DNA from 3 places in the Allobosea rubneri genome. Region 1 is predicted to be linked to each of the others. Evidence: predicted binding sites of a transcription regulator. Region 1 holds the regulator's gene; each other region holds the start of a gene.
The links. Region 1 encodes PhoB, which activates phosphate uptake and scavenging genes when phosphate is short. Its sites were predicted from a motif close to TGTCATNNANCTGTCAT; they were not measured.
Positions count from the first base shown of each region.

Region 2: RKE40_RS13075 (BtaA family protein) is a predicted target of PhoB. The motif match lies at 1,384-1,400, and genes of this name have one in related genera.
Region 3: RKE40_RS09540 (RNA degradosome polyphosphate kinase) is a predicted target of PhoB. The motif match lies at 1,239-1,255, and genes of this name have one in related genera.

Region 1 covers NZ_JAWDID010000068.1:17,527-19,789, reverse strand. The annotation lists gene RKE40_RS26300 (GcrA family cell cycle regulator) at 1-254, shown strand, start outside; gene RKE40_RS26295 (NUDIX hydrolase) at 326-757, shown strand; gene RKE40_RS26290 (YnfA family protein) at 754-1,074, shown strand; gene phoB (phosphate regulon transcriptional regulator PhoB) at 1,079-1,777, opposite strand; gene phoU (phosphate signaling complex protein PhoU) at 1,807-2,263, opposite strand, start outside.
Region 2 covers NZ_JAWDID010000017.1:5,780-8,042, forward strand. The annotation lists gene RKE40_RS13070 (class I SAM-dependent methyltransferase) at 1-36, opposite strand, end outside; gene RKE40_RS13075 (BtaA family protein) at 81-1,334, opposite strand; gene msrB (peptide-methionine (R)-S-oxide reductase MsrB) at 1,551-1,982, shown strand; gene RKE40_RS13085 (LysR substrate-binding domain-containing protein) at 2,095-2,263, shown strand, end outside.
Region 3 covers NZ_JAWDID010000011.1:11,085-13,347, forward strand. The annotation lists gene RKE40_RS09540 (RNA degradosome polyphosphate kinase) at 1-1,127, opposite strand, end outside; gene RKE40_RS09545 (acyl-CoA desaturase) at 1,451-2,263, shown strand, end outside.

The DNA of each region.
Region 1 (2,263 bases):
AGATCGAGGCGGAGCCGGAAGCCGAGCACGTCCCGGCGCCCGCCGAGGAGGTGGTGATCCCGTTCTCCGAGCGCGTCACCATCATGGACCTGCGCGAGTATATGTGCCGCTGGCCGATGGGCGACCCGACCTCGCCTGAGTTCCGCTTCTGCGGCGGCCGCTCGCTGACCGGCATGCCCTATTGCGGCTATCACGCCCGCATCGCCTACCAGCCGGCAACGGATCGGCGCCGCGACCGCAAGGTGCGCGCCTGATCCGGCAGGAACCGATCGAGCCATCAAAGCCGGCCTTCGGGCCGGCTTTTCTATTGGTGGGAGAGACGCCGATGCGCACCGACGAAACCGCGGGCCCTGTCGAATATGCCTGCGCCCTGCCGATCCGGGGCGGACGCGTACTGCTCGGGCTGAGGGCATCGCATCGCCGGAACCGGCCATCCTGCTGGGACACGATCGGCGGGCATGTCGAGCCCGGCGAAACGGCCGATCAGGCCCTGATCCGCGAATTGCAGGAGGAGATCGGCATCACGCCGACCACATTCGCGCACTTCACCACGATCGAGACGACGGAGAGCGACGGCGTCTCGCCGGCCCTGTGGCATCTGTTCAGCGTCACAGGCTGGGATGGCGGCGATCCGGCTATCGCCAATGACGAGCATAGCGAGATCCGCTGGTTCGCCTTCGCCGATGCCCGCGCTCTGTCGCCGCTGGCCTCTGAAGCCTACCGCCCGGTCTTTGCCCGGCTGGCCGAAGCGCCATGACCGGTTTCGCGATCTATCTCGGCGCCGCCTTGGCCGAAATCGCCGGCTGCTTCTCGTTCTGGGCCTGGCTCAAGCTCGGCAAATCGGCCTGGTGGCTGTTGCCGGGGCTCCTCGCCCTGGCGCTCTTCGCCTGGCTCCTGACGCTGATCGACAGCGCCGCCGCCGGGCGCGCCTTTGCCGCCTATGGCGGGATCTACATCGTCGCGTCACTGGGTTGGATGTGGCTGGTCGAGAAGGTCCCGCCGGATCGCTTCGATCTGGCTGGGGCGGTGCTGTGTCTCGCGGGCGCGGCGGTGATTGTCGCCGCGCCGCGCTGAAGCCTCAGCCGCGGGCGAAGGTCTCGTCGAAGGCGTAGCCGGCACCGCGCACGGTGCGCAGCGGGTCCTTGGCGTCGTCGGGGGTGATCGCCTTGCGCAGGCGCCCGACATGCACGTCGACGGTGCGCTCGTCGATATAGACGTCGCGCCCCCAGACGGCGTCGAGCAGCTGGGCCCGCGAATAGACCCGGCCCGGGGCCTGCATCAGGAATTCGAGCAGGCGGAACTCGGTCGGGCCGAGATGCAGCTCGGCGCCGCCGCGGCGCACCCGCCGCGTCGTCCGATCGAGCTCGAGATCGCCGGCGGTCAGCATGCCGACGACATGGCCGGGCTTGACCCGGCGCAGCAGCGCCTGGATGCGGGCGATCAGCTCCGGCAGCGAGAACGGCTTGACGACATAATCGTCGGCGCCGGTGGCGAGGCCGCGCACCCGCTCGGTCTCCTCGCCGCGCGCCGTCAGCATGATGATCGGCACGCGCTCGGTGTCGCGGCGGGCGCGCAGGCGCCGGCAGAGCTCGATGCCGGAAAGGCCGGGCAACATCCAGTCGAGCAGGACGAGATCGGGCGTATGATCGCGCAGATGCAGCTCGGCGTCGTCGCCGCGCGCGACGCTGTCGACCTCGAAGCCCTCGGCTTCGAGATTATAGCGGAGCAGCAGGGTCAGCGGCTCTTCGTCCTCAACGATCAGGATGCGTGCAGGCATGTCCGGCCTCCGCTCAGGCGCCCGTCCGCTCAGCCATTGGCTGCGGGCAGGTCGACCAGGATGTTGGTGGTGTCGAGCTTGGGACGGCTCTCCTCCACCGACTGGCCGGTGATCAGGTAATGGATCGTCTCGGCGATGTTGGTGGTGTGGTCGCCGATGCGCTCGACGTTCTTGGCGCAGAACAGGAGATGCGTGCAGAAGGTGATGTTGCGCGGATCTTCCATCATATAGGTCAGGAGCTCGCGGAAGAGCGAGGTGTAGAGCGCGTCGATCTCGTCGTCGCGGCGCCAGACCTCCATCGCCTTCTGCTCGTTGCTGGCGGCATAGGCGTCGAGCACGTCCTTGAGCTGAGCCTGCACCAGGCGGCTCATATGCTCGAGCCCGACCACGGCGCGGTGCGGCGGCGAGAACTGGCCGGAGATCGCGACGGCGCGCTTGGCGATGTTCTTGGCGAGATCGCCGACGCGCTCGATGTCGGCGGCGATG
Region 2 (2,263 bases), on a different contig from region 1:
GGTGGCATCGTAGATGTGCCGCTGGAAGCGGTACATCCGGTCCATCAGCCCGGCTGCATCCTCGCTGTGCCGGACCGCGCTCACGCCTGCGCCCCGCCCTGCGTATAGAGATGGAAGGCGCCATAGATCGATGAGCGATCGCGCGCGCCGAGCTCGCGGCTGCGCATCTCGTGATACTGCCACTGCGACAGGATCGCGTCCGGCACCCGCCCCGGCAGCAGCCGCTCATCGGCGGCGGTGCGGAAGATCACCCGCGCGCCTGGTGCCGCCGTGCGGGTGATCTGAGACCACAGCGCCGTCAGCTCGGCATCGTTCATCCAGTCTTGCGCGTCGAGCAGGACATAGCCATGGCAGCTCGCCGCCGGCTGCTGCGCGAGATAGGCGGTGACCGAGCCCTGATGGTAGCCGACCCGGCCGGCCCGTTCGCGCACCGTCTCGAAATGGTGCGGCTCGAGATAGGGCGGGACCGAAGCATCCGGCCCCGGTCCATAGCCGCGGCCGAAGGCCTGCCAGGCGAAGTAATTGGTCTTGAGATCGAAGCCGCAGGCCAGTCGCTCCAGCCGGTGGCGCAGCACGTTGCGTATGCCGGCATCGCCATCGGCGGCCAGCGCCTCATATTGCGCCGGCGGGATGCCGAGCCCGTAGAGCGAGGCCGGCTGGCGCACCAGCCAACGCACCAGCCTCTTCTCGAAGACCGGCGCGAGATGGGCCTCGAACAGCGCCCGCTGTTCCTCCATCGACTTCGCCTCCAGCATGATCCGCGGATCGCAGCCGAGCCGGCGGCCGAGAAAATGACCGGCGCCGATAAAGCGACCGAGCAGGCCGTGGCGGTAGAAATTGCGGGCGAACGCCTCGATCCGCCGCCGCCCGGTCAGGCTCCGCCCTTCCCAATAGGCGCGACTGACCGCGTCGAGCCGCGGCGCGATGGCGCGGTCATAGAGCGCGACATTCGCCTTGGACTGTGCCTCGCCGAAGAAGCGCCGGAAGGTCGGCTGGTCCTCGATCTCGGCCAACGCCGCGAGCTTGAGGTGGCCGAGCGCGATATGGGCACCGTTGAGGTCGACGGCGCTGATCCTGGCCGGGTCGGCGGTGAGATAGGACAGGATGTTGCAGGAGCCCGAGGCGATCGCGACGAGATGGTCGCCCGGTTGCAGCGCCAGCGCCTCCATGTCGACGACCGGGTCCTCCCAGATCTGCGGGTAGACCAGACCGGAGAAGGCGAGCGTGAACATCCGCTCCAGCAGACCGGCGCGCGAGAGCGCCTTGCTGCGATGGACTGCGTTGTTGAGCCCGAGGCTGGTGTTGCGCTTGACCGCCCTGACCGTCTGCGTCACGCCTGCCTCGATGTCACGATTGCAATGGCGAGCCGACTAGAGGAGTCGCGTGACGGTTGGGTGACGCGGGACGGCGCCGGAGAAGAACTCGGTCTCGGCCGAACGCGAACGTGAAGCGGGCGACGCGCCGCCCCCCTGAAATCAGGAAGACAAATCCCCATATCTCGCGCCACACTCCCGATGAGACAGCGCGGAAAGGAGCCTTGCATGGGCCTGATGGACATGTTCGCCAAGACGGGGAAGCCGGAGCGCGAATTCCCCTTCCAGCTCAGCGACGCCGAATGGCGCGAGAAGCTGACGCCCGAGCAGTATTACGTGCTGCGTGGCCACGGCACCGAGCGCGCCGGCTCCTGTGCCCTGAACTTCGAGAAGCGTGCCGGCACCTTCTCCTGCGCCGGCTGCGACCAGCCGCTGTTCAAGGCCGGCAAGAAGTTCGAGAGCGGCACCGGCTGGCCGAGCTTCGACCAGCCGCTCCAGGGCTCGGTCGAGGAGAGCGAGGACTACAGCTTCGGGATGCACCGGGTCGAAGTGCACTGCGCCAATTGCGGCGGCCATCTCGGCCATGTCTTCCCCGACGGCCCGCCGCCCACCGGCCTGCGTTACTGCATCAACGGTGTCGCGATGAATTTCGCGCCTGAAGTGGGGTAAGCACACTTGTCGTCATGGTCGGGCTTGTCCCGACCATGACGACAAGTGCCAGCCGATAGCCCATTCTCTCGTCATCCTGTAGCTTCGCCCGAGCTGTTGCCGGAGCGCCAGGATGCGGCCACCGATCGATACCGACCTGCTCAAGACCTTCGTCACGATCGTCGAGACGCAGAGCTTCACCCGCACCGGTGACCGGCTGCACCGAACGCAGCCGGCGATCAGCATGCAGATCCGGCGGCTGGAGGAAGCGCTCGGCAAGGAGGTCTTCGACCGAACCAAGC
Region 3 (2,263 bases), on a different contig from region 1:
TCGAAGCTCTCATAGGGGTGGTGGACGATCAGGTCCTTCTGGCGGATCGCGGCGAAGCAGTCGCCGCCATGCTCGCGGATCCGCTCGGGGAAGCGGGCATTGTAGGGCTTGAACTTCAGGTCAGGCCGGTCGACCCCGACGAGCTGCGAGAGCTCGTTCAGGCCGATCATCCCGTCGACGATCACGATCTCGTCAGGATCGACCCGGAGCTCGCGCACGATCAGCTGGCGCAGGTGGTCCGGCGTGTCGGCATGCAGCTCGAGGCGGATGACGACGCCGCGGCGGCGCTGCTTCAGCATGCTCTCGAAGACGCGCACCAGATCCTCGGCCTCCTCCTCGATGTCGAGATCGGAGTCGCGGATGATTCGGAAGGAACCGGTGCCCTTGATCTCGTAGCCGGGGAAGAGCTTGCCGATGAACAGCGAGACCAGGTCCTCGAGCATGATGAAGCGCTGCACGCCATCGCGGGCGAGATCAGGCACCTCGATGAAGCGGTCGATCTTGCCGGGGACGCGGATCAGCGCGTCGAGCGCGCGCCCGTCGCTGATGCGCTCCAGGGCCAGCGCCAGGCTGAAGCCGAGATTCGGGATGAACGGGAAAGGATGGGCCGGGTCGATCGCGAGCGGCGTCAGCACCGGGAAGACATAGTGCAGGAAGCGATCCTCGAGCCAGACACGCTCCTGCGGGCCGATATCGGCAGCCTTCAGCAAGATGATCCGGTTGTCCTGCAGGTCCTGCCTGAGCTCGACCCAGCGCGTCTGCTGGTCGCGGGTCAGGTCGGACACCGCCGCCCCCAATGCGACGAGCTGCTCGGCCGGGCTCAGCCCGTCCTGGCTCGGCGTCACCACGCCGGCCTTGAGCTGCTCGCGCAGCCCGGAGACCCGGACCATGAAGAACTCGTCGAGATTGTTGGCCGAGATCGAGAGGAAGCGCAGCTGCTCCAGCAGCGGATGGTTGCGGTTGGAGGCTTCCTCCATCACCCGGCGGTTGAACTGCAGCCAGGACAGTTCGCGATTCATGAAGCGCTGCGGCGATTGGCGCAGCTCATGGTCGATAGTGAGCACCGTGGCGTCCGGTGCCGGCGTCGCTGCCCTCGAAGCCGCCGCTTCGGCCAGATCCTGGTTCATTCGCCTCGCCTTCGCCGCTGCCGCTCGTGTCACTGCCGATCCTGTAGCTGTCGTCTGTGTCGGTTTGCCGTCGGCCGACCATCGGCCCACTCACCCTCAAGGCATCCTAGCGTAACGCTTCGATGACATTCGAGGTCCAACGCCATGAGCAATGCTCGCGGCGGGTGCGTTCCGGCCCTTTTCCCATGACGGCGGCGCATGCCGTGCGGCCCGCTGCCGCAATTGTCGCCATAAGGGCTCGGGAACCTTGCGCTCAAACTCGCTCTCCTGTTTGGTCGCATGCGAATCCCGCATGCCGCGCCAGACATTTCCAGAGAACGATCTTGTCAGAACTCTCTTCAGCCCACGACCATGACGACATCGTCTACCCCTCGGCAGTGCCCTTCATCCTGGCGCATCTCGCCTGCTTCGGCGCGCTCTGGAGCGGCGTGAGCGCGACCTCGCTCTGGCTCTGCTTCGGGCTTTACTGGCTGCGCATGTTCGCCGTCACGGCCGGCTATCACCGCTACTTTTCGCATCGCTCCTATAAGATCAGCCGCATCGGCCAGTTCGTCCTCGCCTTCCTCGCCCAATCGACGGCCCAGAAGAGCGTGATCTGGTGGGCCTCGAAGCACCGGCATCATCATCGCTTCGCCGACACCGAGCACGATGTGCACTCGCCGGTGCAGAGCTCGTTCTTCTATTCGCATGTCGGCTGGATCTTCAGCCGCCAGCACCACGAGTTCGACGGCTCGACCGTCACCGATCTCACCCGCTTCCCCGAGCTTCAGCTGCTGCACCGCTTCGAACTCGCGCCGGCGATCCTGCTCGCCCTCGCCTGCTTCGCCATCGATGGCTGGTCGGGCCTGTTCGTCGGCTTCTTCATCTCGACCGTGCTGGTCTACCACGGCACGTTCTGCATCAACTCGCTCGCCCATGTGCATGGCGACAAGCACTACGTCACCGGCGACGAGAGCCGGAACAACTGGTGGCTGGCGATCATCACCATGGGCGAAGGCTGGCACAACAACCACCATGCCTATCAGTACAGCGTGCGCCAGGGCTTCCGTTGGTGGCAGTGGGACCCGACCTATTACCTGATCCTCGGCCTGTCGAAGCTTCGTCTGGTCTGGGACCTGAAGGCGCCGCCGCAGGCC